Paraburkholderia bryophila: one gene and its partner. Each later gene encodes a partner of the first gene's protein in a complex. Links are inferred from orthologs where the notes say so. Each region holds a gene or a part of one and is shown in the gene's direction. Other genes may lie near its edges.

The links.
Region 2: the proteins of tsaB (region 1) and tsaD are in contact, whole or in part, in a solved structure (PDB 4WQ4), measured with the Escherichia coli proteins. The link is inferred for Paraburkholderia bryophila from one-to-one orthologs.

What each region holds. Positions count from the first base shown.
Region 1 is NZ_JACCAS010000001.1:4,689,453-4,704,617, forward strand. The notes cover bases 11,128-13,915. They hold tsaB (tRNA (adenosine(37)-N6)-threonylcarbamoyltransferase complex dimerization subunit type 1 TsaB), read left to right. Parts: upstream 11,128-12,006; coding sequence 12,007-12,825; downstream 12,826-13,915. Other genes in these bases: GGD40_RS21165 (acyl-CoA-binding protein), read right to left, coding at 11,569-11,838; rimI (ribosomal protein S18-alanine N-acetyltransferase), read left to right, coding at 12,822-13,316; GGD40_RS21180 (uracil-DNA glycosylase), read left to right, coding at 13,303-13,915. Also shown: GGD40_RS21115 (GNAT family N-acetyltransferase), read left to right, coding at 1-415; GGD40_RS21120 (AraC family transcriptional regulator), read right to left, coding at 503-1,354; ribonuclease E activity regulator RraA, read left to right, coding at 1,728-2,222; GGD40_RS21130 (gamma-glutamylcyclotransferase family protein), read left to right, coding at 2,336-2,737; aceB (malate synthase A), read right to left, coding at 2,994-4,607; GGD40_RS21140 (haloacid dehalogenase type II), read right to left, coding at 4,690-5,505; GGD40_RS21145 (LysR family transcriptional regulator), read left to right, coding at 5,657-6,559; GGD40_RS21150 (universal stress protein), read left to right, coding at 6,774-7,208; aceA (isocitrate lyase), read right to left, coding at 7,499-8,806; GGD40_RS21160 (DEAD/DEAH box helicase), read right to left, coding at 9,291-10,973; more of GGD40_RS21180, read left to right, coding at 13,916-14,409; GGD40_RS21185 (DUF1853 family protein), read left to right, coding at 14,406-15,165. UniProt on the Escherichia coli protein: Required for the formation of a threonylcarbamoyl group on adenosine at position 37 (t(6)A37) in tRNAs that read codons beginning with adenine.
Region 2 is NZ_JACCAS010000002.1:1,934,699-1,949,906, reverse strand. What follows is about bases 5,334-8,164. They hold tsaD (tRNA (adenosine(37)-N6)-threonylcarbamoyltransferase complex transferase subunit TsaD), read left to right. Parts: upstream 5,334-6,150; coding sequence 6,151-7,179; downstream 7,180-8,164. Other genes in these bases: folE2 (GTP cyclohydrolase FolE2), read right to left, coding at 7,269-8,075; GGD40_RS29700 (NAD(P)/FAD-dependent oxidoreductase), read right to left, coding at 5,334-5,993. Outside these bases: RNA polymerase sigma factor RpoD, read right to left, coding at 1-1,776; dnaG (DNA primase), read right to left, coding at 1,876-3,741; GGD40_RS29710 (GatB/YqeY domain-containing protein), read right to left, coding at 3,824-4,270; more of GGD40_RS29700, read right to left, coding at 4,776-5,333; dxs (1-deoxy-D-xylulose-5-phosphate synthase), read right to left, coding at 8,339-10,246; GGD40_RS29680 (polyprenyl synthetase family protein), read right to left, coding at 10,332-11,213; GGD40_RS29675 (exodeoxyribonuclease VII small subunit), read right to left, coding at 11,210-11,518; GGD40_RS29670 (aromatic ring-hydroxylating oxygenase subunit alpha), read left to right, coding at 11,827-12,933; GGD40_RS29665 (sulfurtransferase), read left to right, coding at 13,126-13,995; GGD40_RS29660 (dienelactone hydrolase family protein), read right to left, coding at 14,095-14,967; GGD40_RS29655 (NAD(P)/FAD-dependent oxidoreductase), read right to left, coding at 15,141-15,208.

The sequences.
Region 1 (15,165 bases):
CATGGACGATTTCGAGTTCGCCGAGGCGCTGACTCGCGCCAATATGGGCGGTTACTACCGGCGACATCATCTGGTGTGGCGGGGCGATCTGTTCCTCGGCAGTTGGCGCGAATCGGAGAATTTCATTCTCGAGATGGACAGCCATCCGATCGGCGTGTTGCGCATCACGCAGGAAGGCGATTCGCTGCATATCCGCGACGTGCAGATTGCGGAAGGGCATCGGCGGTTGGGAGCGGGCACGTATCTGCTGGATATCTCGCATCAGTGGGCGCGCGAGCGCGGCTTGCACGAGTTGCAGTTGCGTGTGTTTGTCGATAATCCGGCCGCGCGACTGTATCAACGCAAGGGTTATAAGCTGAGCGGACCGCGCTTGGCGCAGCTCGGCGCGATCCGTCATCTGGCACGACGGGTTTGACGGCGCAGGGCCGCTGCTTAGGGTTTTCTCGTTCGCACCGCCCCGCATTGCACTGCGCCGTATCGCACCGCGCGATCTCGCATTCCTCTAATCCGTCTCTCTGTCTTCGTGATCGCCCGATTCGGCGCGATGCTCCGATCCCCGTTCGATAAACGCGCGCGGACTTTCACCGAAGGCGCGTCGGAACATCGCTGAAAACGCGCTCTGGCTCTGATAGCCCAGTTCCAGCGCGACATGCGAAAGCGGCCGTCCCTGACTCAGTAGCGGAATCGCACGCGCGAGAATCGCCTGCTGACGCCATTGTGAAAAACTCACGCCCAGTTCCTGTCGAAACAGCCGCGCGATCGTACGCGTGCTCGCGCCCACGCTGCTGGCCCATTGTTCGAGCGACTCACCGTGCGTCGGGTCCGCGAGCACCGCCTCGCATAACGCACGCAGACGCTTTTCATTGGGCATCGGCACGGAAAGCGGCAGCGGCTCCGAGCGCGTCAGTTCATCGAGTGCGAGTGCGCCGAGCAACTGCTCGCGGGCGGCCGGAATGTCCGGCGTATCGAGTGCGGCAATCACTTCGCGCAGCAGATCGGACACTTCGACCACGCGCGGCGTATCGAGTCCGGCGGGCACCGTGCTTTCGGTGATGTAGAGCGTGCGCAGAAACGCATCTTCGACGGCGACCACTTCGTGCTCCACATGCGGCGGCACCCAGATGGCACGCGAGGGCGGCACCATCCACGTCGTGCCGCTCGTCGCCACCCGCAGCACGCCGCGCGATGCGTAGGCCACCTGGGCCCACGCGTGCGTATGACGCGCAATGCGCCAGCCAGACGACATCGGCCGCGAGCGCACGCGGATCGGGTGGGTGTCGTTCGGCCGGAACTCAGGTGGAATGTCGGCGAAGCGGACGAAACTCGCTGGAGCGAAGTCGACGGACGAAGTCATGGTGAAGGCTCGATGGGAATAGTCGAGTGCTAAAGAGTCGGGGCCACCAACCGTACCCTACAGGCGGCGTAACTAGCAAGCAGCGAAACCGCAGCGCGGCCGCCAGGGCGCTGGCGAACGCAACGTCAGCGCCAAGCCCCAGGCACCAGGCACCACGCACCGCTCGCTACGCATCGCCCGCTACGCATTGCCCGCTATCGTCGCTCGCTATCGTCGCTCGCCACGCGCCGCCCGCCACGTGCCACCCGCCACCGCCACCGCCACCCGCCACCCGCCACCCGCCATCGCCGCGCGCGCCTCACCGCATTCCACACCTTCCCCCGACCCCAAAGTTGCATAATGTCCCGACTGCCCGTCCTTCGAGGAGAACTCCATGACCTTTGCTACCGCGGACTTGTGCGACGCCCACGAGGAGCAGTTGGCGCTCGGCGCCTTACGCGTGCTCGAGCCGGTCTTTCATCTGTTCAGCCGCAGCGAGAGTTTCAGCGGCGAAGCGGTGACGCTCAAAGTCTTCGAAGACAATGCACTCGTGCGCGCCACGCTCGAGGAGCAGGGTGCGGGCCGGGTGCTGGTGGTCGACGGCGGCGGCAGTCTGCGGTGTGCGCTGGTCGGCGGTAACCTCGCGCAGATCGCTCAGCACAACGGCTGGGCGGGCATCGTCGTGAACGGCTGCGTGCGCGACGCGCTGGAGTTGAACGAAGCCGACGTCGGCGTGATAGCACTGACCACCAACCCGCGACGTTGCCATAAGCTCGGCGGCGGCCAACGCGACGTGCCGGTGCAGTTACCCGGCGCGCTGGTGCATCCCGGCGAATGGATCTACGCGGACATTGACGGCGTGCTGGTTTCCAGCGCCGCGCTGAACTGAGTCGCGCCTGAACCGCGCCTGAACCGCGCCTTGAAGCCAGGCCTTGAACCACGCGCTGAATCACGCCTCAAACAGAACTTACCCGACCACCCATCCAAGGAGAGCAAACGACGATGCAAACCGTCTTTGTATACGGCACGTTGCGCGCCGGAGAAGTGAACGACATCCGCGACGCCGCGGTTCGCAATGAGATTCCCTTGCCGAATCTGCTCGGCACGGCCACGGTGCGTGGCCATCTGTTCGACTTCGGCTCGTACCCGGGGTTGGTGGTCGACGAAGCGGGCGTCGACGTGATCGGCGACGTCTACGAAATCGAAGACGAACTGGTCGCGGTGCTCGACGAAATCGAAGCGGTGTACCCGGGCGTCGAAGATCGATTCCTCGCGCGCGAAGTGATGGTGAAGGTGGACGGCAACGTCGTGAATTGCCGTTTCTACCCGGTCGCGCCGGGAGCGGTGAAGGGCTTGCCGGAAATCAGATCGGGCGATTGGGTCGAGCATCGCGGCACGCGCTGAGCGGAGCCGTCGCGCGCAGGTAGCGCGCAAAGCGACGCACGCCGCAAAAGCAACCGGGCCAAAAAAACGGCCCGGCAAGCTCACGCCTGTCGGGCCGTCCGGTCGGTCAGTCTTGCGACGCAAGCCGCCTTCGCATCGCGCGTGATACGCACGCGCATACGTGCACAGGTTCACAAGCGCACAGGTGCATGAAACGCGCGAAAGTAAAGCAAGCTTGCTACTACGTCGTTCGTTGCGGATGCATCTAACCTCCGCGTCAGATTTCCTCGTAAAGCGGCAACGTCAGAAAGTCGGTGAACTGCTCCGACGTCGACATCTCTTCGAAGATCTGCGCGGCGCGCTCATACGGCTTCGTATTGCCACCCACCGCCTGCTTCACGTTGTCGAGTTCCTGCGCCGACAATTCGCGCACCAGCTCGGCCGTCACCTTGCGGCCGTCGTCGAGCTTGCCCTTCGGCGAGCGAATCCACTGCCACACCTGCGAGCGCGAAATTTCCGCCGTCGCCGCGTCTTCCATCAGGTTGTGAATCGGCACGCAGCCATTGCCCGCGAGCCACGCGCCCAGGTAGTGAATGCCGACGTTGATGTTGTTGCGCAGACCGGCCTCGGTGATCGGCGCTTCCGGACGGAAATCCGTCAGATCGGTGGCCGTGACGAGCACGTCGTCGCGTTGCTTGCCGATCTGGTTCGGCTTGTCGCCGAGCACCTTGACGAACTCTTCCATCGCGATCGGCACCAGCCCCGGATGCGCGACCCAGCCGCCGTCGTAACCGTCGCCGGCATCGCGCGCCTTGTCGGAACGCACGCCGCCCATCGCCTTCTCGTTCGCGGCCGGATCGTTCTTGATCGGAATCAGCGCGCTCATGCCGCCAATCGCCGGCGCATTGCGACGATGGCAGGTCTTCAGCAGCAACAGCGCGTAAGCACGCATGAACGGCGCGGTCATCGTGATCTGCGAACGGTCGGCGAGGCAGAAGTCGCGGTCGGCCTTGAACTTCTTGATCGCCGAGAAGATGTAGTCCCAGCGGCCGGCGTTCAGCCCCGAGCTATGCTCACGCAGCTCGTACAGAATCTCGTCCATTTCGAACGCGGCGACGATCGTTTCGATCAGCACCGTCGCGCGAATCGTGCCGCGCGGCACACCGACGGCTTCCTGCGCGGCGAGGAAAATGTCGTTCCACAGACGCGCTTCCAGATGGCTTTCCAGCTTCGGCAGATAGAAGTAGGGGCCCGAGCCGCGTGCGACCAGTTCCTTCGCGTTGTGCACCATGAACAGCGCGAAGTCGAAGATCCCGCCCGATACGCGCTTGCCGTCCACCGTGACGTGCTTCTCGTCGAGATGCCAGCCGCGCGGTCGTACGATCAGCGTGGCGACCTTGTCGTTCAGCGTGTACGACTTGCCGTTCTGCTCCAGCGAAATCGTGCGGCGCACCGCGTCCATCAGGTTGATATGGCCGGTGATCTGGTTGTCCCAGCTCGGCGCATTCGAATCCTCGAAGTCGGTCATGTACGAATCCGCGCCCGAGTTCAGCGCGTTGATGATCATCTTGCGCTCGACCGGACCGGTGATTTCGACGCGGCGGCACTGCAGATCCTGCGGCAGCGGCGCGATGGTCCAGTCGCCGTCGCGAACGGGTTTCGTTTCCGCGAGGAAGTCGGGACGCTCGCCGGCGTCGAGACGCTTCGTGCGTTCCACGCGAGCCTGCAACAACTGCTGACGGCGCGGTTCGAACGTGCGATGCAGCGCGGCGACGAGTTCAAGCCCTTCGCGCGTGAGAATCGCTTCGTAGCCCGGCTTGATCTCAGCCGTGATGGCCATGCCCTGCGGCAGCGTGAGTGAAGACTGCGACGATGACAGCGGATTCGCCATGGTTTCTCCTTGGTCGGTCAGATTGCAAAGATGCAAATGTTGAATTGCGATTGAGGTGCGTCGCGGGGTCCGGTGGAAGCTGTCATGCGCCAGGGCTGTGGCGCGTGCGGCCGCTACCGGGGCCGCTGCTGCGGCCGGGCGACGCGAGGGTTTTCAGGAAAGCGAGCAGATCGTGCATGCCTCCGCCCGTCCCATGTGGCATGACGCCCAGTTCTTCGACGGGGGCGTTTTGCCGGTTGAGCCAGAAAGTGGTGAAGCCGAACCATGTCGCGCCGGCCACGTCCCAGCCGTTCGACGACACGAAGACGAGCTCGCGCGGCTCGGCGCCGAAGGCTTGCGTGCCGAGCGTATAAGCGGCGGGCGAGGGTTTGTAGGCGCGCACGGCGTCCACGGATAGGACGTGATCGAACAGCCCTGTCATGCCGGCGCTCTTCACGGCGATGTCGAGCATTTGCGGGTTGCCGTTCGAGAGGATCGCGAGGCCGGCGCGCGGGCTGGCTGGCGCGCCGGATTCCGCATCGGCCACGGACGACGCCTCGCGCAACAGGCGCAGCGCCGGCACGGCATCGGGGAAGGCGGAGAGGCACGCGTATTCGTCCATCAGACGTTTTTCGGCCGCGCGGCTCAGCGTGAGCTGACGTTTTTTCGCGGCGAAACGCAGCGCGTCGAGCGTGATGTCCCAGAACGGCCGGTAGTGCGCGCCGGGCGAGCCGGCCGGATCGGCGAGCGTGCGCAGCTGCGTGTATTCGATCTGTTTTTGCCGCCATAACTGCGAGAGCGCATCGCCATGGCCGGGAAACATCTGCTCCGCGGCAGCGATCACCGAATGCACGTCGAAAAGCGTGCCGTACGCGTCGAAAATCACTGCTTTAGGGAAAAGTGTCGTTGTGGCCGACATTGCCGTGCACTCCTATCAGAGGTCAGGACGGATTGTATTAGTGATGCTCAGTGCTAAAAAAGAGGCTAAAGATCACTTGATCTTTTACTTTCATACACCTAATCTGACGCGCACCGACCACTTCCCCGCATCGCTGCGGCTTCGCCCGCTTATGGACCGTTTCAAGCAGATCGAGACTTTCGTCGCCGTTGCGGCCAAGGGCAGCCTGTCCGCCGCGGCGCTTGCGGAAGGCGTCGCACCGGCGATCATCGGCCGCCGGATCGATGCGCTCGAAGAGCGACTCGGCGTCAAATTGCTGGTGCGCACCACACGCAAGATCACGCTGACCTTCGAAGGCTCGGCCTTTCTCGAAGACTGCCAGCGTGTCATTCATGATATGCAGAACGCCGAAGCCAGCGTGTCGGCGGGCGGCGTCAAGGCGAGCGGCCATTTGCGGCTGTCGGCGCCGGCCGGTTTCGGGCGGCGCCACGTCGCGCCGCTGGTGCCGGCGTTTACCGTCGCGCATCCGGACGTGTCGATCACGCTCGACCTCTCCGACCGGCTGGTCGATCTGGTCAACGAGGGTTTCGACTGCGCGGTGCGGCTCGGCGAGTTGCCGGATTCGTCGCTGGTGTCGCTCAAGCTCGGCGAGAACCGTCGCGTGTGCGTGGCGTCGCCGTCGTATCTGAGCCGGCGCGGCGCACCGCACACGCTGGCCGACCTCGCGCATCACAACTGCCTCGCGCTCGGCGCGAGCGCCAATCAGCAGCGCGGCTGGATGTTCCAGCAGGCCGACAAGGTCGTGTCGATCAAGGTGTCCGGCACGATGGAATGCTCGGACGGCGCGGTGCTGCACGAGTGGTGCCTGGAGGGCTACGGCCTCGCGTGGCGCTCGTGGTGGGAAGTCGGTACGGACATCGCCGCCGGGCGGCTGGTCAGCGTGCTCGACGAATTCGCCGCGCCGCCGATCGGCATCCACGCGGTGTTTCCGCAGCGTCGCCATTTGCCGCTGCGGGTCCGGCTGTTTCTCGACTTTCTCAAGCATACGTACGGCCATCCCGGTTATTGGGGCTGAACGCGCGGCGGGTTTAGTGCGTTCTCGCGCGCGGACCGCGCGGGCCGTGTAGCCGCGCTTGCGCCGCCGTCCGCAGCGGGTTTCCGATATGCGGATAGACCCTCGGCAGATCCATACCCGCGATTCGGCGACCTACAATCGATTCAGGCGGCTTGCCAGCCGCGCCTCGTGGACGCTGACGCCGTGCTGCGCTGAGCCGGCGACGGAGGGCATCATGTTCAGGCACATCCTCGTTCCTACCGATGGTTCCGACCTGTCGCGCAAAGCGATCGACGGCGCGATCGATCTCGCGCAGGCCGTCGGCGCGCAAGTCACTGCTTACGCGTGTCTGCCGCAGTATCCGTACTCGCCGTTTTCCGACGTGGTGGTCGAGCCGCCCTCCGAATTCCTGCAGCGCAGCGAACGCGAAGCGCGCGTGCATCTGCGCGAGGTCGAGCTGGCCGGACGGCGAGTCGGCGTCGCGGTGGTGAGCCGCACCAGCGTGCATCCGGCGCCGTATCTCGGCATCATCGAAGCTGCCGAGCACGGCGGTTGCGACGTCATCTTCATGGCTTCGCACGGGAGGCGCGGCCTCGGCAGTTTGCTGATCGGCAGCGAAACGCAGCGGGTGCTCACGCATACGAAGATTCCAGTGATCGTGTATCGCTAGATAAGCGCTGCGCCGGGCGAGGCGCCGAAAAAAAACGCGCCGGCGATCAGGCCGGCGCGTCCACTGTTCGCCGCGCAATACATTGCGCTGGCTTTGTTTCCGCCGCTGCGAGTTTGTTCTCTCCCAGATTCCTCTGCCCCGGGGCTGACACGGCGAAAGCCGTGGCGCCCCGATGACGTGCTCCTCCCTGTGACGACGGCGCTCTGACGGCGCCGCTTGTCGTCGTTTGCCTGTCCGCGCGCGCCGGTCACGTTCCCGCGATCGAACCACGGGAACCGGGCGCGCCGTACTTACGCGACCTTCTTGTCGAAGAACTGTTCGTCTTCCGTCGAGCCGTGCAGCGCGGTCGTCGAGGCGTCGCGTTCGACCGTTTGCGTCACGGCGTCGAAGTAGCCGGTGCCGACTTCGCGCTGATGCTTCACGGCGGTGAAGCCCTTGTCGGCGGCAGCGAATTCAGCCTGCTGCATTTCGACGAACGCCGTCATCTGATTGCGGGCGTAACCGTGCGCGAGGTTGAACATCGAGTAGTTCAGCGCGTGGAAGCCGGCCAGCGTGATGAACTGGAACTTGTAGCCCATCGCGCCGAGTTCGCGCTGGAACTTGGCGATGGTCGCGTCGTCCAGGTTCTTCTTCCAGTTGAACGACGGCGAGCAGTTGTACGACAGCAGCTGGTCCGGGAATTCCTTGTGGATCGCGTCGGCGAATTTCTTCGCGAACTCGAGGTCCGGCTTGCCGGTTTCGCACCAGATCATGTCGGCGTACGGCGCGTAGGCGAGGCCACGCGAGATCGCCTGTTCCAGACCCGGCTTGGTGCGGTAGAAGCCTTCCACCGTGCGCTCGCCGGTCAGGAACGGCTTGTCGTTGTCGTCGATATCCGACGTCACGAGATCCGCCGCTTCCGCGTCGGTGCGCGCCAGCAGCACGGTCGGTGTGCCGGAGACGTCGGCAGCCAGTCGCGCGGCGGTCAGCTTGGCGATGTTTTCGCGCGTCGGCACCAGCACCTTGCCGCCCATGTGGCCGCATTTCTTCACCGAAGCCAGTTGATCTTCGAAGTGCACGCCCGACGCGCCGGCTTCGATCATCGCCTTCATCAGTTCGAACGCGTTCAGCACGCCGCCGAAACCGGCTTCAGCGTCGGCGACGATCGGTGCGAAGTAGTCGATATAGCCTTCGTCGCCCGGATTCTTGCCTTCCGACCACTGGATCTGATCGGCGCGCGTCAGCGTGTTGTTGATGCGCTTCACGACCAGCGGCACCGAGTTCGCCGGATACAGCGACTGGTCCGGGTACATTTCGCCGGCCACGTTGGCATCGCCCGCCACTTGCCAGCCCGACAGATAGATTGCCTTGAGGCCGGCCTTGACCTGCTGCATGGCCTGGTTGCCGGTCAGCGCGCCGAGCGAGTTGACGAACGGCTCGGTGTTGACGCTTTCCCACAGCTTTTGCGCGCCGCGCTTGGCCAGCGTGTGGTCGACCTGCACCGAGCCACGCAGACGGATCACGTCTTCCGCCGAGTAGGTCCGCTTCACGCCTTTCCAGCGCGGATCGGTGTCCCATTGCTGTTGGAGTTGCTTGGCTTGTTCTTCGCGCGTCGTCATGGTGTGCTCCTTAGTTGCCTGTAATGGGTAGGTGACTCTGTCTTCGTCGAAGCGGTTGGCCGGTTTGGCGTTTCGTTCCGTGAAGTCTTATATAAGAGTCTAGGCAAATCGATGCGGGCGCAATAGACGGGCGGAAGGGTTTTTTGGATATTTATTTCTATTTAAAATCAATGGCTTGAATAGATCGTTTCGCATTAAGAAACGACTTTTCCCATCTTGCAATAGGACGTCTTGTGCCGTGCAGCACGATTTTTTACGACGCAAAAAAATTTTCCACATCGTGAAATTTCAGCATCGATCAAATCGCGGACGAAAAAAAACCGGCGCTTGAGCACCGGTTTCTCTCGACTGACGAACGGCGCGGGGCCGTTCGGGTCTTTTTCACACTAACTTGCTGTATCACTCGGGACCGACAACGCGCGCTGTGGCAGTTGATACTCGCGGGCGCGCGGTGCCGTTATCGGGCGAATACTGATCGGCTAGCTTAGCTGCCGCGCCGCGCCGTACGCGGGCCGTCGCTGCGGCGTGTGCCGTAGCCGCCGTCGCGCGAACCGCCGTAGCCTTCACGCGAACCACCGCCGAAGCCGCCTTCACGCGAACCACCTTCACGCGAGCCGCCGCCGAAGCCACCTTCACGCGAACCGCCGCCAGCCGACTTACCGGCCCAGCCGCCGCCATTGCCGCTGCGCGCACCGCCGCCGTTACCGGCCGGCTTGCCTGCGCCGCCGCCGCTACCGAAGCGACGGCCAGCACCGCCACCGTTGCCACCGCCCGGACGGCCACGGCCGCCAAAGCCAGGACGGCCGCCGTTACCCGACGGAGCCGACTTGCGCGGCTCGAAGCCTACAACGATGTTGACCGGCAGCGGGGTGCGCACGAAGCGCTCGATGCGCTTCAGCGCGCCTTGTTCAGCGTGATGCACGAGGCTCACCGCGGTACCCGTGCGGCCAGCACGGCCGGTACGGCCGATACGGTGCACGTAGTCTTCAGCGAACTTCGGCAGGTCGTAGTTGAACACGTGCGTGATGCCCGGAATGTCGATACCGCGAGCGGCGACGTCCGTTGCCACCAGCACGCGAACGCGACGCTCGCGCAGTGCCTTGATCGTGCGGTTACGCGCGCCTTGCGGCAGATCGCCGTGCAAAGCGGCCGATTCGAAACCGGCGTCGGCCAGACGGCCGGCCAGCTGGTCGGCGTCCATCTTGGTTGCCGTGAACACGATAGCCTGGTCGAGGCCTTCGTCACGCAGCAGATGGTCGAGCAGACGATCCTTGTGATCGCGGTCGTCCACGTAGTGAACCGTTTGCGAGATGTTGGTGCGCTGTTCGAGGCGCTGAACGATTTCGATGCGTTCCGGATCCTTCAGCAGACGGCCCGTCAGCGAACCGATCTTGCCGTCGAGCGTGGCCGAGAACAGCATGGTTTGACGCGTAGCCGGCGTAGCCGCGACGATCGTTTCGATGTCTTCGATGAAGCCCATGTCGAGCATGCGGTCGGCTTCGTCGAGCACCAGGATCTGCAGTTGCGACAGATCGATACGGCCGCGTTCCAGGTGGTCGATCAGACGGCCCGGCGTGGCGACCAGGATTTCCGGGTTCTTTGCCAGCAGCATCAATTGCTGGCCGTAAGCGACGCCGCCCAGAATGCTGACGGTGCGCAGACGCTTCAGATGCTTGCCGTAGTTGGCAGCGGCGGTGGTGACCTGCATCGCGAGTTCGCGGGTCGGCGTCAGGACCAGCATGGTCGGACGGGCAACCGGTTGCGGACGGCGCGTGTTGCGGGCGTCGGCCGCCGGACGCGCTTCACGCGGCTGGCTGGCTTGCGCCTTTTGCAGTTGCGAGAATCGCTCGATGGCGGGCAGCATGAACGCGGCGGTCTTACCCGAACCGGTCGGGCTCGAGACCATCAGATCGCGGCCGGCGATACCGGCGGGGATAGCGCGTTGCTGAACCGGCGTCGGGTTCTGGTAACCAGCGGCGGTCAGCGCGGAGACGACATCCGCGGAGAGACCGAGCGACGCGAACGTCGGGCCGGTCGGCGCGGCGGCTTCAGCGGCGACGGCTTCCGGAGCGGCAGCGACGGCTGCGACTTGTTCCGGTGCGTCGGCGAGACCGAGGGCTTGATCGGCGATGGCGTTCAACGGGCTGGAGGTGTTGCTCGAAGTCATGAGAATCCTTGGTACACAGGGAATTAAAACGTCGGCGCCAATCGGCATACCCAAGTCGTCGGATTCAGCGAGCAAAGAAGCAGCGAGCAAATCGAAAAACGGGGGCAGCTCGCGACAATGAAGGCGAGCTTTTCGTTAGAAGCTGTATCGGATGCGACATGCCAACACGGCGTGCCGCCAGCCTGGTACATGATCGCCCGTAGGGGGCTAGGCAGGAGGGGACAGGTTCTAAACTGGATTGGAGCTAAACGCTACGAGGCGCTGCGCCGCAAAGGCCGCTGGAGGAAAGCCGGGCAGAGCAGTGAAGCGCAGGCAGCATTCTATAGGGTTTTGTTGCACTGCGCCACTGTTAGGAAACTTCTTAGTGGAAAAAATTGCTTTTTCTGGCTGCGCGGGGCGCGCTAAGCGGCGGCGGGCGGGGCGCCCAGCGTTTAGCCGTGGCGCGGATCAGGCAAGTGACGCGAAGGGGAGAAGAGCGGGAGACCGCGCTAATTGCGCCGCCAGTCGGCTACGCGGACAGTCGCCAGACAGTCCGACCGCTCAACGGCCCGATCGCCAGGCGACCAGGCGCTCCCGATCCGCCGCGCTATCGCTGTCAGGCCGCCGTGCCGTTCTTCAGCGATTCGACGAGTTCCGCGTATTGCTGTTTGGCGGCGTCCTGCGTTGTGCCTTTGAGCGCGCCCCACGCGTCGTATTTGTATTTGCCGACGATGTCGGTGAAGCCCGGCTTGTCGCCGTGGACGTCACCTTCGGTCGCCTGCTTGAAGAGCGCGTAGAGGCGCAGCAGCGTGAGGTTGCCCGGACGCTCCGTCAACTGTTTGACGTCTTCCTGGGCCTGCGCGAATTGGGTGGTGATGTCGGTCATGTTCGTTTTGCCCGGTAGGCGGGAGTGGGTTACGGTGGCCGACGATCATAACAATTGCATGCCGCTGACGGCCCGAGGGCTTATTCCAAACGCCGGCCGCCGGCTTGCGGGCCAACCCGAACCAGATTGGCGCGCGCCGTGCCGATCACGCCGATTACAATACGGTCCATGACTCAAACTGTGCTCCTCGCTCTCGATACGTCGACCGAATTCTGTTCGGTAGCGCTTTTGTCCGTCGCCGGCGCCGCCGCCGGCCAGACGCATGCCGAACCCCGTCTGTGGGTCCGCCACGAGCAGACCGGCGCGGTCTCCAGCACGCGCCTGCTCCCGGCAATTCGCGAACTGTTTGCCGAAGCCGGTCTGACGCTGGCGGACTGCGACGCGATCGCGTTCGGCTCCGGCCCCGGCTCGTTCACCGGACTGCGGACGGCAACCGGCGTCGCGCAAGGTCTCGCATTCGGCCTGAATCTGCCGGTCGTGCCGGTCAGCACGCTGCTGGCTTGCGCGGAAAGCGCCCGGTTGCGCGATCTGTCGGCGACGCGCGTGCTGGCCGCGCTCGATGCCCGTATGGACGAAATCTATTGGGCCGACTTCGCGTGGGATGAGGCGCAGGGCGACTGGCGCACGCTGCAAGCGGCCTCGCTCGACGCGCCGGAGCGGTTGGTGTTGCCGGAGGTTCCGTTCACGCTGGCCGGCAACGCGGCTGCCGCGTTCGGCGCGCGGCTGCCCGCGGTGGCCGCGGCGCGCACGGTCGATGGCGACGCGCTGCCGCACGCTGTGCCGCTCGCGCATGCCGCGCTGCGTGCGTTGCGCGCCGGCCGCACCGTGCCGGCCGATCAGGCCGCGCCGGAATATGTACGCGACAAGGTCGCGCAGACCACGGCGGAGCGGATGGCCGACAAGGCTGAAAAGGTCGAGAAAGCCGAGAAAGCCGAGAAAGCCGCCCACGCTTCGCACGACGCTCAGCCGGGCGAGGGCGGCCAATGAGCGGCGTGTTGCTAGCTGACCGCTACATATCGCCGATGACCGAAGGCGATCTGGACGAGGTCGCGGCCATCGAAAAGATCGCTTATGAGTTTCCGTGGAGCCGGGGCAATTTCGGCGACTCGCTGCGCAACGGCTATTTCGGCATCTGTCTGCGTCATGTGACCGGCGCGCTGATCGGCTATTGCGTGCTGATGCCGGTGGTCGACGAAATGCATCTGCTCAACCTGTGCGTGACGCCTGCCTCGCAGGGCGTCGGCGCCGGCCTCGCGCTGCTGCGCGAAGCGGTGCGAATTACCCGCGCCGAAAAACTCGAAGGACTGCTGCTCGAAGTGCGGCCGTCGAATCATCGCGCGATCCGACTGTACGAGCGCTTCGGCTTTGCGTCGATCGGCCGGCGCAAAAATTATTATCCGGCGCGGCATCGCAGCCGGGAGGACGCCATCGTGATGCGTTTCTCGTTTGCCACGGAGGGCGCAGATGGCGCTGCATGATTCGGTACTGGAAGAGTTCGGCCTCGCGCCGCTGTGGGTGCGTCGCGGAATGGCGGCGCAGCCGGTTGCGTCTGAAGCGACAGAAGCGTCTGAAGCGGCCAGCGGGCAAGATGTGGCCGCAGCAGCCGCAGTTGAGCCGGAGATGCGCCGCGCGGCTCAACCGTCGCAGCAACCGGCCACACGCGATCGCTCCGACGATCGCGACGCGCCGACGCGCGCAAGCGAATCATCACGTCCCGTACAGGACGGCCGGCCAAACGAGCGCCGTACGCAACCGGCGCAACCTGAAGTTCAAACACGCTCGCAACCGCCCGCCGTCGAAACACCGCGTCAACCGAAGCCGCCATCCCGGCCCGCGGCACAATCGCGCGCCCCTGAACAACCGCCTTCATTCGACGCACCGCCCGACGACGATTTCGCGTGGTTCGACGATCTGCCAACCGAGGCGCCCGGACATGGGCATGCTCCGTCCGAAAGCCGCCGCGAAGCATCGCAGCCGCCGGCGATCCACACGCTTGACTGGGACGCGCTGAGCGAACGCGTCGCCGGCTGCGAAAGTTGCCGATTGTGCGAGAAGCGCACCAACACGGTCTTCGGTGTGGGCGATCGCAATGCCGACTGGATGCTGATCGGCGAAGCCCCCGGGGAGAATGAAGATCGTCAAGGCGAGCCGTTCGTCGGCCAGGCCGGCAAGCTGCTCGACAACATGCTGCGCTCGCTGACGCTCGCGCGCGACACCAACGTCTATATCGCGAACGTGATCAAGTGCCGGCCGCCCGGCAACCGCAATCCCGAGCCGGACGAAGTCGCGCGCTGCGAGCCGTATCTGCAGCGTCAGGTGGCGCTGGTCAAGCCGAAGCTGATCGTCGCGCTCGGCCGCTTCGCCGCGCAGAGTTTGCTGAAGACCGAGGCGAGCATTTCGTCGCTGCGTGGCCGCGTGCATGAATACGAAGGCGTGCCGGTGATCGTCACCTATCACCCGGCCTATCTGCTGCGCAGCCTGCCCGATAAGTCGAAGGCATGGGCCGACCTGTGCCTCGCGCGCGACACGTGGCGCGCAGCCGGCGGCGCGCCCGCGAACCCGCCGAAGTGACGACCGCCGATGGCCCGGCGGCGCACGTCGCCGTCGCGCCCGGCGCTTGCGCCGCGACGCTCGACACGCTGCTGACCCGTTTGCGTGAGCCCGCCGTGCGCGATCTCGCCTGGTTGCTGCTGAGCGCCGATCTGTTGCGCGCGCAACCACCGGCCGGCGTGCTCGCGACGCCGTTCGACACGCCTCAGGAGTTTGCAGCAACCATCGCCTGGTTGCGCGCGCTCGACGCCGCGCCGGCGCCTTTACAGCACGATCTGACGGCCACGCGCATCACGCGTCTTGGCCGTTACGCTGAACGCCTGCTCGGCTGGTTCTTGCAGCACGGACCGGCGGCGCGGCTGATCGCGGCGGGTGTGCCGCTGCGGCATGAAGGCATCACGCTCGGCGAGTGCGATTTTCTGCTGCAGACGCAACGCGGCGCGCGGCTCCATTGGGAGCTGGCGGTGAAGTGCTATCTGCATGCCGGCGCGGGACGCGGCCGTCTGGCGGACTACGTCGGACCGAATCTGAAAGACCGCTTCGATCTCAAGCTCGCGCATGTGTTGAATCATCAATTGCCGATGAGCGCGCGTGAAGCGTTCGCGTCGACCGGTTACGCGGGGCCGTGGACGCCGCAGATGTTCATCAAAGGCTGGCTGTTTTACCGGCACGGCGAGACGCCGTTCGATCCCGTCGAACTGGATCCGGCGCATGGGCGCGGGTGGTGGGTGACGCGCAGCGACTGGCCGGGTTTCGCGGCCGAGCAGGCGTGCAAAT
Region 2 (15,208 bases), on another replicon or contig:
ATTGCCTTCCTGAATCAGGTCGAGGAACTGCAAACCGCGGTTCGTGTACTTCTTTGCGATCGAGATCACGAGACGCAAGTTCGCCTCGGTCATTTCACGCTTGGCCTGCCGCGCTTTCAGTTCGCCGGCCGCCATCTGACGGTTGGTTTCCTTCAGGTCCTTCAGCGGCAGTACGACACGCGCCTGCAGGTCCAGCAGACGTTGCTGCTGTTCACGGATAGCCGGAATATTCCGCGTGAGGATCGCGCTGTAGGCGTGACCCTCGCCGACAATCCGGTCGGCCCATTCGAGATCCGTTTCGCTACCCGGAAAACGCGCGATGAACTCCGCACGCGGCATGCCGCACTTGTCGACCACCGTATGCAGAATCTGCCGCTCGACCTGGCGCACTTCGTCCACTTGCGCGCGCAACGTATCGCACAGACGCTCGACCGTGCGCGCGGTGAAGCGGATCGTCATCAGTTCGTTCTGGATCGTTTCTTGAGCCTTCAGATACGACTTGGACTTGTAGCCTTCTTTCTCGAACGCACGACGCATCTTGTCGAACCATTCGCTAATGAGGGCAAACTTTTCGAGCGACGCACGCTTGAGCGCTTCCATCTGCGCTGCGTTGGCCGTGGCTTGCGCCGTGCCGTCGTCTTCTTCCTCGTCTTCCTCGGACTCTTCTTCGGCTTCTTCTTCGTCGCTCTCGATCGCTTCCGCCTCTTGCGCGGAGAAGCCGTCCGCGTCTTCCGCGTTGGCGTCGATCAGGCCGTCGACCAGTTCGTCGATCCGGATTTCCTCGTTCGCGACCCGCTCAGCCATGGCGAGGATGTCGGCGATCGTGGTCGGGCACGCGGAGATCGCCATCACCATGTGCTTCAGACCGTCTTCGATCCGCTTGGCGATTTCGATTTCGCCTTCGCGCGTGAGCAGCTCGACCGTGCCCATTTCGCGCATGTACATGCGGACCGGGTCAGTGGTGCGGCCGAATTCGGAGTCGACGGTAGAAAGGGCGACTTCGGCTTCCTCTTCCACTTCGTCGTCTGACGAAGCGGCGGGTGCATTGTCGTTGAGCAGCAGCGTTTCAGCGTCCGGGGCCTGTTCATACACCGCCACGCCCATATCGTTGAACGTGCTGATGATGCCTTCAATCGCCTCGGTCTCGGTGAAGTTGTCCGGCAGGTGGTCGTTGATTTCGGCGTACGTGAGGAAGCCGCGCTCCTTGCCGAGCTTGATCAGCGCGCGCAGTTTGGCACGACGCTCCTCGAGTTCCTCGACCGTGCCCGGCTGTGACGACGCGAACGCGTCTTTCAGCAGCGCTTTTTCCTTTGCACGACGGTCGCGAGCCTTGACCTTTTCCACTTTGGCCGGAGCCGCGGCAGCAGGGGTTTCTTCGCTTTGGGTTGCTTCGTCATCGACGGGTACTTCATTCAGCTTTTTCGTCATGGAGTTCGCCGTACCGGCTGTAGTCTCGACTCGCGGCTGGTGGACGCCAGCCGGTTGAACCGTGGATACTGGAACCTCGCGGACTGCCGCATCGTCCTGCGCGACAACCGCTTCCCTTGCGCTTCTGACACCCGGCCGCTTCGTGACCGGTGGTGATACCACTCTCGCTGCCTCAACCTGCTCCGCTCGTGCAGCGGAACTGGTCAAGGATTTCTTCCCCGCAACCGGTGCAACACTGACGGTAGACGTTTTTCTGGCGGAAGAATCTAGCCTGGCCTCGGTGACCTTTCTGGTCGGCTCCTTCGAGCCTGTGCCTGCCGCTTTATTTCCGCCTGTAGTCTTTGCCATCGCATCGCCCTTCGCCTATTGGCCTTTGCTAGGAAAACCCTTTGAAAAACAAACCGCTGGAAACCTTTTATTGTACCACTCCGGCCCTTTGCAACCCGTCTAGAGCCCCAGCTGGCGCTTCATGTCGGCCCGCTTCCGGTTCAACTCCGACAGCTCCGCAAACTCCTCCGGCGTGTGCCGGGATTGCCGCGAAAGTTGCTCGAGACGATCGCAATAAGCGTCGTACCGCATCTTCAGGATCGCGGCTTTCAATTCCTCGCCCACAATCCGCTCCTGCTCGCGCCGCTCCTCGATGACGGTCGCATCCTCCGGGTCCTTCAGCAGTAAATCCCGGACGTTTTCATCATAGTCTAGAATTTTGCGAAAGATTTCCTCGAAAGTTGGGGCGTTTGCGCCGTTTCGCAATAGATCGGACAGCAACTGAAACTCCGCCGAATCGCCCAGCGCACGCGCGTGCGTCGTCACTTCTTCGAACAGCTCGCCGTGCCGCGTCACCGACAGAAGCGCCTGCTCGGCGTCTTCGTCGAGCACCGCCACCGTGCGCGGATACATCACCAGATTGCGCAGCGTCTTCTCTTCGATTCCGGTCACGCTGCGCCGGTCTTTGCGGGCCGGCGCCGAACGGGCAGCCGCCGCGATTCGCGAATCGACCTCGCAGAGGGCCGCCACTTCGTCGAACGGCACGTCGAGGCGGTCGGCGAACATATGCATGATCTGGGCGCGCAACGCATTGGCCGGCAGCGCCTGCAGCAACGGCTTGGCGTCGAACAGTGCTCGAGCCCGGCCTTCCGGCTGATCCAACTCCTTGCCGGTCAGCACCTCATTGAGCATGAACTGTGACAGCGGCATGGCCCGTTCGACCTGCTCGGCGAAGCCCTCGGTGCCGAATTCGCGCACGTAGCTGTCAGGATCGTGCTCGGACGGCAGAAACAGGAAGCGGATGGTGCGATTGTCGGCCGCGTGCGGCAGACAGGCGTCCAGCGCGCGGCGCGCGGCGCGCCGCCCTGCGGAATCGCCGTCGAAACTGAAAATGACCGTATCGGTCTGACGCATCAGTTTCTGCACATGAATTGGCGTGCAGGCTGTGCCGAGCGTCGCAACCGCGTTCTGGAACCCCAATTGGGCCAGCGCGACCACGTCCATATAGCCTTCGACCACCAGCACGTAGTGCTGTTCGCGAATCGCCAGACGTGCCTCGAACAGCCCGTACAGCTCACTGCCTTTGTTAAATAGCGGCGTTTCGGGCGAATTCAAATATTTCGGCTCGCCGCTGCCCAGTACACGGCCGCCGAAGCCGATCACCTGCCCCTTCACATTGCGTATCGGGAACATGATCCGCTCGCGAAAGCGGTCGTAACGGCGATTCTGACCCTGCGCGTCCGACTTTTCGCTGACAATCACCAGCCCCGACTCGACCAGCGAATCGTCCCGATAATTAGGAAATGCCGGTTCGAGGTTCTGCCAGCCGTCTGGGGCATAGCCGAGCCCGAAGCGGGCCGCGATCTCGCCGGTCAAACCGCGTTTCTTCAGATACTGAATCGCGGTGGGCGCGCCGCGCAGTTGCTTGCGGTAAAAATCGCAGGCGGTTTGCATGACGTCGGAAAGCGCCGTGGTGACCGCTTTGGACGCCGCCGGCGCATAGCCGCCGCCCCCGCCGCCATACCCCGGCGACGGCTCGTTCGGCACGGTCAAGCCGACCGACTGCGCGAGATCGTTGACGGCCTCGGGAAACGACGAGCCAACGTGTTCCATCAGGAACCCGATCGCCGTGCCGTGCGCACCACAGCCGAAGCAGTGATAGAACTGTTTAGTCGGACTAACCGTAAACGAGGGGCTTTTTTCGTTGTGAAACGGGCACAACCCCATGAAGTTCGCGCCGCCCTTTTTCAGCTGCACATACCGGCCGACCACGTCGACGATATCGACGCGGTTGAGCAGGTCCTGCAGAAATGACGGAGGAATCACAGTAAATGACGCTACCTGAAAAGCTCAAGGCTGCGCGCGCCGCCCGTCGAGCGACGGTGCGCGCAGACCCGATAGACGGAAATTACTTCGCGAGCGCGGCTTTGACTTGCGCCGAGACGGCGGTCATGTCGGCGCGGCCGGCCAGCTTGGGCTTCAGCACGCCCATCACCTTGCCCATGTCCTGCGGGCCGGCAGCGCCGGTTTGCGCGACCGCCGCCTGAACTTCGGCGACGATCTCCGCTTCGGACATCTGCTCCGGCATATACGCGGACAGGATCGCCATTTCGGCCTTTTCCTTGTCGGCGAGATCCGTGCGGCTGGCGGCCTCGAACTGGCTGATCGAGTCTTTGCGCTGCTTGATCATCTTGTCGATGACCGCGGTGATCGCCGTGTCGTCGAGCGTGATGCGCTCGTCCACTTCGCGTTGCTTGATCGCGGCGAGCAGCAGGCGGATCGTGCCGAGACGCTCGGTTTCACGCGCCCGCATGGCGGCTTTCATGTCGTCGTTGATCTGGTCCTTGAGGCTCATCACTCACCTGAATACGTTGGAATATGAAAATCCGGCCGGGCCGACCGCATCAACACGAATACCCGCTTGGGACTGCTTCCTCAAACGGGTTGGCGCGATATGCGTAATGTGTGCGACCCTGCCGGCTGGCCCGAAGGGGCCGTGTTTTCCGTGATTGCGCCTGCAGCGCCCTCACCGGTTGGATGTCGCCGCTCCGTTCGACGGGAACCGCGGCAACGCCAGAATCAGTAGAACTTTTTTTGGCAGCATCTGGCCACGCAGATGCTTGAAATGACGCTTCACCGCAGCCGCTTTCTTGCGCTTGCGCTCAGCCGTAGGCTTTTCGTAAAACTCGCGAGCGCGAAGTTCCGTCAACAAGCCGTTTTCTCCATGGTGCGCTTGAAACGGCACACGGCAACTTCACACGACTCGTTGTCTTTTACGCGGATGGTCGTCATTTTTCAATAACGGAACTTTGTAAAGGTTCAGGAGTATAGCAGAGCTCTCTCACAAAGCTAATGCGCCGTCAAGCCCCCTGAACGTACTCCGCGGCGGCCTGACCGGCCGCCACACCCGACGCCCACGCCCACTGAAAATTGTAGCCGCCGAGCCAGCCGGTCACGTCCACCGCCTCGCCGATGAAGTACAAACCTGGCGCACGCGCGCTCATCATCGTCGCCGACGACAGGTCGCGCGTGTCCACGCCGCCGCGCGTCACTTCGGCTTTGCGATAGCCTTCGGTGCCGTTGGGCGTGAGCGTCCAGCGCGACAAGGCCTCGCCCACGCGTCGCAGGATCTTGTCCGGCAGATCGGCGACGCGCGCGTCGGCGGGGATCTGGTGGGTTTCCAGCCAGACGTGCGCAAGACGCTGCGGGACCCGCTCGGACAGCAGATTGGCGATCTGGCGCTTCGTGCCGGTTTTGGCTTCCAGCAACGCGGTGGTGGCATCCTTTTCCGGCAGCAGATTGATGTGGATCGGTTCGCCGGGCTGCCAGTAGCTCGAAATCTGCAGCACGCCCGGGCCGGACAGGCCGCGATGGGTCAGCAGCAGATCTTCGTTGAACTCCGCGCCGGTCTTCTTGTTGCCGGTCGCGAGTTGCACCTCCAGCGATACGCCCGAAAGCGCCGCGAACGGCTCCCAGTCGGCTGCGGCGAAGGTCAGCGGGACCAGCGCCGGGCGCGTGTCGATCAGCTTGTGGCCGAATTGCTTGGCAAGGCGGTAGGCGAAATCCGTCGCGCCGATCTTGGGGATCGACAGACCGCCGGTCGCGATCACCAGCGCGCGCGCTGTGATCGGGCCCGACTGGGTGTCCAGCGTGTAGCGGCCCTCCGCGCCCTGCCGCACGTGCTCGACCGACAGCGGCGTGCGCCACGCGACACGGCCCGCGTCGCACTCGGCCTTCAGCACGTCGATGACGGCGTCGCTCGACTGATCGCAGAAGAGCTGCCCTTTGTGCTTCTCGTGCCACGTCACGTGATGCCGCTTGAGCAGCGCCATGAAGTCGCGCGGCGTATAGCGCGCCAGCGCCGAGCGGCAAAAATGCGGATTGGCAGACAGGTAATTAGCCGGGCCGGCGTACAGATTGGTGAAGTTGCACCGGCCGCCGCCGGAGATGCGGATTTTTTCCGCGAGACGCTGCGAGTGGTCGATCAGCACCACGCGACGGCCGAGTTGCCCGGCCACGGCCGCGCACATCATGCCGGCCGCGCCTGCGCCGATTACCGCGATATCAAAGGATTCCATGGGGCCGCATTGTACCTGCGCGTCTGCGGCGGCTTGTCGGCACTGCTATACTTTCAGGCTAGCCTTTTCATTTTCTCGGCCGCGTGCCTGACTGTCCCTGCGCGTCGTATCCGCAGTGTCGCGCACGGCCGTGGTCGTTCAAACCCAACCATCCATCATGCTCGTTCTCGGCATCGAAAGCTCCTGCGACGAAACCGGTCTCGCGCTCTACGACACAGAGCGCGGCCTGCTCGCGCACGCGCTGCATTCGCAAATCGCGATGCATCGGGAATACGGCGGCGTGGTGCCTGAACTGGCGTCGCGCGACCATATCCGGCGCGCGCTGCCGTTGCTCGAAGAAGTGATGGAGCGCGCCGGTGCGGCGCGCAGCGACATCGACGCGATCGCCTACACCCAAGGGCCGGGGCTCGCGGGCGCGCTGCTGGTCGGCGCGAGCGTGGCCAATTCGCTGGCCATGGCGTGGGACAAGCCGACTATCGGCATCCACCATCTCGAAGGGCATTTGCTGTCGCCGCTGCTGGTGGACGAGCCGCCGCCGTTTCCGTTTGTCGCGCTGCTGGTGTCCGGCGGACATACACAATTGATGCGCGTAACGGACGTCGGCGAGTACGAAACGCTCGGCGAAACGCTGGATGACGCGGCCGGCGAAGCTTTCGACAAAACCGCCAAGCTGCTCGGCCTCGGTTATCCCGGCGGCCCCGAAGTGTCGCGCATGGCCGAATTCGGCACGCCCGGCGCGGTGGTGCTTCCGCGTCCCATGCTGCATTCCGGCGACCTCGACTTCAGCTTCAGCGGCTTGAAAACCGCCGTGCTCACGCATGCAAAAAAGCTCGGCGGCGCGAATATTTGCGAGCAGGCGAAAGCCGATCTGGCCCGCGGTTTCGTGGACGCAGCAGTCGAAGTGCTGGCGGTGAAGTCGCTGGCCGCGCTGAAAAAGACCAAGCTGAACCGATTGGTGGTGGCGGGCGGCGTGGGCGCGAATCGGCAACTGCGCGAGGCGCTTTCCGCCGCAGCGAAGAAACGCAATTTCTATGTGCATTACCCGGATTTGTCGCTGTGCACGGACAACGGCGCGATGATCGCGCTGGCCGGCGCGTTGCGCTTGCAGCGCTGGCCGGATCAGTCGGGCAAAGACTACGCGTTCACGGTGAAACCGCGCTGGGATCTGACTTCGCTCGCACGCTAAGCTCGAAAGCTCAGTAGTTCGGCGCACGTAAAAAAGCCGCTCTTTTAGAGCGGCTTTTCGTTGGCGACCAGCGTGGGCTAATGAACGTATCAAACCATCCGCTTATCCCGCTCGATCACCGCGTACGCGCTGTGATTGTGAATCGACTCGAAGTTCTCAGCCTCAAGCACATACGCGACGATCCGCTCGTCCGCATTCAGACGCTGCGCGACGTCGCGCACCAGATCTTCGACGAATTTCGGATTCTCGTAGGCGCGCTCGGTGACGAACTTCTCGTCCGGACGCTTCAGCAGGCCCCACAGTTCGCACGACGCTTCTTCTTCAGCGATACGAACCAGTTCTTCGACGGCCACGTCGCCGGCCAATTCGGCGTTGATCGTGACGTGCGAGCGCTGGTTGTGCGCGCCGTACTGCGAGATCTTCTTCGAGCACGGGCACAGGCTCGTGACCGGCACCAGCACCTTCAGGAACAGACGCGTCGCGCCGTTACGGGTCTCGCCGGTCAACGTGACTTCGTAGTCCAACAGGCTTTGCACGCCCGACACCGGCGCGGTCTTGTTCACAAAATACGGGAACGCAACTTCGATACGGCCGGCCTCGGCCTCGAGCTTTTCCAGCATCGCGGCGAGCATCGTGCGGAACGTGGCCGACTCCAGCGGCACCTTGTTCTCTTCAAGCAACGCAACGAATCGCGACATATGCGTGCCCTTCTGGTCAGCGGGCAGATGCACGTCGAGATTCCACGTGCCGATCGTCGGCTGAACGTCGCCGCCTTGCGTGCGCACCGTCAACGGATGACGCACGGCCTTCACACCGACCCGCTGAATCGGGATCTGACGGGTATCGGGCGTGCTTTGCACGTCGGGCATCACAAAGGCGGGATTCATCTGATTCATTGTCTTGTCCTTTCCAGAAAACGCCGGGCCGCGCAGTTTTTTCGCTCCGCAGGAAGTCACCTTGGAAGGCTGCCGCGGACTGTCGCGAACCGACAGTTCGGGGTCGCTCGGCGGCCGTGCCGATCAGGTCGCGCAACGGCGAACGCCGGCCCCGGCCGGCGTTGGATGATGGGCCCGAAGGCCCATCGATTCAAGTTGGAGATTGCTATGACCACGATAGCAACGCGGCTCGGGCGACGAGCCGCGCCGCCTGATGCGACGCCTTAAGCGACGCGCTTCACCGACGACTGACCGCCGACCGCGCCGCTCGACAGAAAGCGCTCGCGAATCGACTTGGCGATGCCTGCGGCGTCGAGGCCGCACGCGGCGAGCAGCTTGGCCGGATCGCCATGATCGATGAACTGGTCGGGCAGGCCCAGTTGGAGCACCGGCCGCAATACGCCGCTTTCAAGCAGGGCTTCGACGCAGGCCGACCCCGCGCCGCCCATCACACAGCCTTCTTCGACCGTGACGATGGCGTCGTGCGTTTCGGCGAGCTGACGGACCAGATCCGCGTCCAGCGGCTTCACGAAGCGCATGTTCGCGACGGTAGCGTCCAGTTGTTCGGCGGCGGCCAGCGACGGCGCGACCATCGTGCCGAACGCCAGAATCGCGATCCGCTTGCCCGCGGGTTGCGAAGTCTCGCGACGGATTTCACCCTTGCCGATCGGCAGCACAGCCATCTGCTTGACGGTTGCGACACCCGTGCCGGCGCCGCGCGGATAGCGCACGGCCGTCGGGTTCGATTGCTGCAACGCCGTGTACAGCATCTGGCGGCATTCGTTTTCGTCCGACGCGGCCATCACCGTCATGTTCGGGATGCAGCGCAGGAACGCCAGGTCGTAAGCACCCGCGTGCGTGGCGCCGTCGGCACCGACCAGACCCGCGCGGTCGATAGCGAACACCACCGGCAGATTTTGCAGCGCGACGTCGTGGATCAACTGATCGTAAGCACGTTGCAGGAAGGTCGAGTAGATCGCGACCACCGGCTTCATGCCGTCCGCGGCGAGGCCGCCGGCGAACGTCACCGCGTGCTGCTCGGCGATACCGACGTCGAAGTAACGATCCGGAAAGCGCTTCTCGAACTCGACCATGCCCGAGCCTTCACGCATGGCCGGCGTGATGCCCACCACGCGCGGATCGAGCTCGGCCGCGTCGCACAGCCATTCGCCGAACACCTGCGTGTAGGTTTTCTTCGACGGCGTCGTAGCCGGCTTGATGCCTTCTGCCGGATTGAACTTGCCCGGGCCGTGATACAGCACCGGATCGGCCTCGGCCAGCTTGTAGCCTTGACCCTTCTTCGTCACGACGTGCAGGAATTGCGGACCGCGCAGTTCCTTGATGTTCTGCAGCGTCGGGATCAGCGAATCGAGGTCGTGACCGTCGATCGGGCCGATGTAGTTGAAGCCGAACTCTTCGAACAGCGTGGCCGGCACGATCATGCCCTTCGCGTGCTCTTCGAGCTTGCGGGCCAGATCGAGCATGGGCGGCGCGACGCGCAGCACGCGTTCGACACCGGCGCGCGCGGCGGCGTAGAAGCGGCCCGACATCAGACGCGCCAGATGGCGATTCAGCGCGCCGACCGGCGGCGAAATCGACATGTCGTTGTCGTTCAGAATGACCAGCAGCGGCACGTCGTCTTCGACGCCGGCGTTGTTCATCGCTTCGAAGGCCATGCCGGCCGTCATCGCGCCGTCGCCGATCACGGCGATGCCCGTACGGTGTTCGCCCTTCAGCTTGCTCGCGATCGCCATGCCGAGCGCGGCCGAGATCGACGTGCTGGAGTGCGCAGTGCCGAACGTGTCGTATTCCGACTCGTCACGCTTCGGGAAGCCCGAGATGCCGCCGAGCTGACGCAGCGAGTGCATCTGGTCGCGGCGGCCGGTCAGGATCTTGTGCGGATAGGTTTGATGGCCGACGTCCCAGACGATCCGGTCACGCGGCGTGTCGAACACATAGTGCAGCGCAATGGTCAACTCGACCGTGCCGAGGTTGGACGAAAGATGGCCGCCCGTCTGCGATACGCTGTCGAGCACAAAGGCGCGCAACTCGTCGGCAAGCGGTTGCAGTTGGCGGCGATCGAGGCGGCGCAAGGCCGCCGGGTCGTCGATGGTTTTCAGCAAGTCGTACATCGTCGTTCCATTGTAGGAAAACTTACGCGCCCGCACTTCATACATGCACCCGGGGTGAAGGTGCGCGGCGGCGGGCTTTTCGCGTTCAGCTAACCCGGTTCACTACCAGGTCGGCCAATTCGGCAAGACGCTGCGCGCGTGCGCCAAACGGCGCCAGTGCAGCATGAGCGTCGCTACGCAGCTGTGCTGCGAGCGTGCGCGAGGCGTCGAGCCCAATAATCGACACGTAGGTCGGCTTGCCGTCCTTCGCGTCTTTACCTGCGGTCTTGCCGAGCGTCGCGGAGTCGGTCGTGACGTCGAGAATATCGTCGACGACCTGAAACGCGAGGCCGACAGCGGCCGAATACGCGTCCAGCGAACGCATCGCGTCCGCGTCCGGCGTCTCGCCTGCCAGCGCGCCCATGCGCACCGCGGCGCGCAGCAAGGCGCCGGTTTTCATGCGGTGCATGGTTTCGAGCTGGGTGCGCGTCAGCGTATGGCCGACGCTGGCCAGGTCGATAGCCTGACCGCCGCACATGCCGATCGAGCCGCTCGCCAACGCCAGTTCACGCACGAGCGAAGCCTGCTGTGCCGGCGCCAGAACGTCCGACGTCAACGCGACGAATGCCTGCGACTGCAGCGCGTCGCCGACCAGCAGCGCCGTGGCTTCGTCGTACTGGACGTGTACCGTGGGCTTGCCGCGCCGCAGCGCGTCGTCGTCCATGCAGGGCATGTCGTCATGCACGAGCGAATACACGTGAATCATTTCCAGCGCCGCCGCCGCCGCATCGAGGCATTCGGCGCGCGCGCCGGTCAGCTCGCCGGCCGCGTGGCACAGCAGCGGGCGAACCCGCTTGCCGCCACCCAATACCGCATAGCGCATGGCTTCATGCAGTTTGGCCGGCTCGGTGGTCTCGGTCGGCAGGTAATGTTCTAGTGCCGTTTCGACGCGCTCGAGTACCGAGCGCATCCATGGTTCGAATGTCATAGGTCGTCCCCGCTCTCAGTAGCGGCTGTGCCTGCGCTGTTCATGGGCAGCGGTTTGAGCGTCTCACCGTCGAGCACGCGCACCTGCTGCTCGACCTTTTCGAGCTGCTGCTGACAAAACGCCACGAGCGCCGCGCCGCGCCGGTAGGCGGTCAGCGACTCCTCGAGACTGAGATTGCCGCTTTCCATGCGCGCCACCAGCCCTTCCAGTTCCGCCTGGGCGGCCTCGTAGTTCTCGGGCAGCGGCAAGGTGTCGACGCCTTCAGCTGGCGCGGCAGCAGCCTCTTTCGATGCGGTCTTCGCCATGAATAGTCGCAAAATTAAAACAAGTCGGACATTCTACGGCAAAAGCGACATTTCCGATCCGCTCGCCGCCCTGCGCCGAGCCTTTCCCCTACGTTCACCCCCGATTTGCCCTGTGCGCGCCCGCTGAGTGTCTCAGAAAAGAATCCTTGGGTCAGCGCAAAAAAACCACGAACTTCCTCGACATTTTTGATCCAAATGAACTACTTACGTGCCCCGTACCAGGGGAAACGGGTATAATCGCGGGCTCCCTAAATCGAATCTTCGATGGTTGGGTTGTTCACTGCTTTCACGTCTTCACGGGAGTGGGAATGTCCAATCTGAGCAATGCATTGCAGTTGCGGTCTGTCCACAGCCAGCTGCCAGTCACGGCTTACTTTGACGAAGCGCTTCTAACGCGCGAAATCGAAACCCTTTTCAAGAAAGGTCCTCGTTACATCGGCCACGATCTCATGGTGCCCGAGGCGGGGAATTATTTTGCCTTGCCCAGCGAGAGCGAGGGGCGTGTGCTCGTCCGTAACCAGCAATCGCAAGTCGAGCTGCTGTCGAACGTGTGCCGCCACCGGCAAGCCATCATGCTCAACGGCCGCGGCCAGGCGGAGAACATCGTCTGCCCGCTGCATCGCTGGACGTACGACCTGAACGGTCAGCTTCTCGGCGCGCCGCATTTCGCGGACAACCCGTGTCTGAATCTGGGCGCCACGTCGCTGCAAAACTGGCAAGGCCTGCTGTTCGAAGCGCAAGGGCGTGACGTCGCGCGCGATCTGGCACGCCTCGGTCCCAGCCAACACTTCGATTTTTCGGGCTTCATGTTCGATCACGTCGAAGTGCACGAGTGCAACTACAACTGGAAGACCTTTATCGAGGTCTATCTGGAGGATTACCACGTCGCGCCGTTCCATCCGGGCCTCGGCAGCTTCGTCAATTGCGACGACCTGACGTGGGAATTCGGCGACTGGTACAGCGTCCAGACGGTCGGCGTGCACAAGGATCTGGAACAGCCGGGCAGCCCGACGTACCGCAAGTGGCACGACGAGGTGCTGCGCTTCCGCGGCGGCAACCCGCCCGAATTCGGCGCGATCTGGATGGTGTACTACCCGGGCATCATGATCGAGTGGTATCCGCACGTGCTGGTGGTGTCGTGGCTGATTCCGCGCGGGCCGCAGAAAACCACCAACGTGGTGGAGTTCTATTACCCTGAGGAAATCGCGCTGTTCGAACGCGAGTTTGTCGAAGCCGAACGCGCCGCCTATATGGAAACGGCCAGCGAAGACGACGAGATCGCCGAGCGCATGGACGCCGGCCGCCGCGCGCTGATGGACCGCGGCGAGTCGCAGGTCGGTCCGTACCAGAGCCCCATGGAAGACGGCATGCAGCACTTCCACGAGTTCCTGCGGCGCGAACTCGGCGCGATCTGATGTGATCTGATCGGCGTTTGAGCGGGACGTGACCCGCTTCATGCTCAGGCAGCTCCAGCAAGCAGCGCCAACACAAGGAAAGACGGACTTCGGTCCGTCTTTTTTTGTTTAGACTAACGGGATAGCTCGGCCATCCGCTCGCGGCGACATGCCGCCGAACGGAGCCGCCATCGCCCGTATGAAGGAGACGTCATGCCGCACACTCACTACACCACGCTGATCTCCGCGACGAATCTCGCGGAACGGCTCACCGCTGCGCCGGGCAGCGTGTTCGTCATCGATTGCCGGTTCGATCTGGCCGACACGGAAGCGGGCGAGAAAGCCTATCTGGCCGGGCATCTGCCGGGCGCGCATTACCTGAACCTCGATCGCGATCTGTCGGGGCCAAAGACGGGCACGAACGGACGTCATCCGCTGCCGGATCGCGCGCGTCTCGTGGAGACGCTGGAGTCGCGCGGGCTCAAGCAGGGACAGCAGGTTGTCGCCTATGACTCGCAAGGCGGCATGTACGCCGCTCGGGCGTGGTGGCTGCTGCGCTGGCTCGGACATGACGCGGTCGCGCTGCTCGACGGTGGCTTGCAGGCCTGGGAGGCCGCCGGTCTGCCGCTCACGCAAGACGCGCCGGCGCAGAATACGGGCGACTTCAAGGCGGGCGCGCCGCTGGCCGTCACGGTCGATGTGCAAACGGTCGAGCGCAACCTTGCCTCGAAGGAACGCGTGGTAGTCGACGCCCGCGCTGCCGATCGCTATCGCGGCGAGAACGAGACGCTGGATCGCGTCGGCGGCCATATCCCGGGCGCGCTCAACCGCTTTTTCACGGACAACTTCACCGCCGACGGCCGCTTCAAGCCCGCGCACACGTTGCGTGAGGAATTCCACGCGCTGTTGGGCGATACGTCGCCGGAACATGTGGTGCTGCAATGCGGCTCGGGCGTGACGGCATGCGTCAATGCGGTGGCGATGGAAGTCGCCGGCCTGCATGGCGCAGCGTTGTACGCGGGCTCGTGGAGCGAATGGAGTGCGGATTCGAACCGGCCGATTGGGACCGGACCGAATCCTTAAGCGAAAGTAGCCGCGAACTGCTGACTGGTTGGGTAAAAAGCCGTTGTCGCTGTAAAAAGCGGCAACGGCTTTTTTAATCGTGTCGTCGAGCTCCGCGTCTCACGCCACGCCGTGCTGCCGGAACCAAACCAACGCCCGCCGCCAGCCATCCTCGGCATCGGCTTTCTTATAGCTCGGCCGATAATCCGCGAAAAACGCGTGCCCCGCGTCGTCGTACACCACGAACTGCGACCCACGCCCCGCCTCCGGACCCTGCGCGATAGCCCGCTTCATCTGCTCGAGCGTGTCCTGCGGAATGCTCTGATCTTGCCGTCCATATAGGCCAAGCATCGGCGCATGCAACTGCGCCACTTCATCGAGAGGATTCGCGGGGTTCATCGCGGTTTTCTGCCCGGTCACACGGCCATACCAGGCCACACCCGCCTTCAGCCGCGGATTGTGCTCGGCATACAGCCACGCGATCCGGCCGCCCCAGCAGAAACCATTCACGCCGAGCCGGTTCAGATCGCCGCCATGCTCGCCCGCCCAGGCGACGGTAGCATCCAGATCGCCGATCACCTGATCGTCGGGCACTTTGCTGACCAGTTGCTCACTGAGCTGCTGCATGCTCGTATAAACGGTGGGATCGCCCTGCCGTTCGTACAGATTCGGCGCAATCGCCAGATAACCCTGCTTTGCAAAGCGCCGGCACACGTCGGCGATATGCTCGTGCACGCCGAAAATCTCATGCACGACGATGATCACCGGCAGATTCGTCTTGCCCTTCGGCTGCGCGCGGTACGCGGGCACCAGCGTGTCGCCGGAACGCACGGCCACTTCGCCGGCTTCAAGGCCGTCGCTATCGGTATGGATGGTTTGTGCCGACACCGGCAACACGGCGGCCGCGAATCCGGTGCCGAGCGCGGCTTTGATGAAGGTGCGTCGATTGAAGGGAACGTGCGGGACCAGGCTGTCGATCTCAGGTTTCAGCATGCGGCGCTCCTTGACTGCAAAAGGTTGCGTGAGGTTGCTAAGGGAGGCAACAGGATACGCCTGACGCGTATCCCGTTGCAGATGCAACCTTCGCGAAGCGAAGGCCGCAGCACCCGCCGCCCCGCCCTCGCAATCGCATACGCAATCGCAATCGCCCTTGCCCGCCGTTACCTTTAGTGCAGCTTGACCCGCGGCAGCGTAGTACGCCGCAACCAGTGCGCGAAAGTATCGAGCACCATCC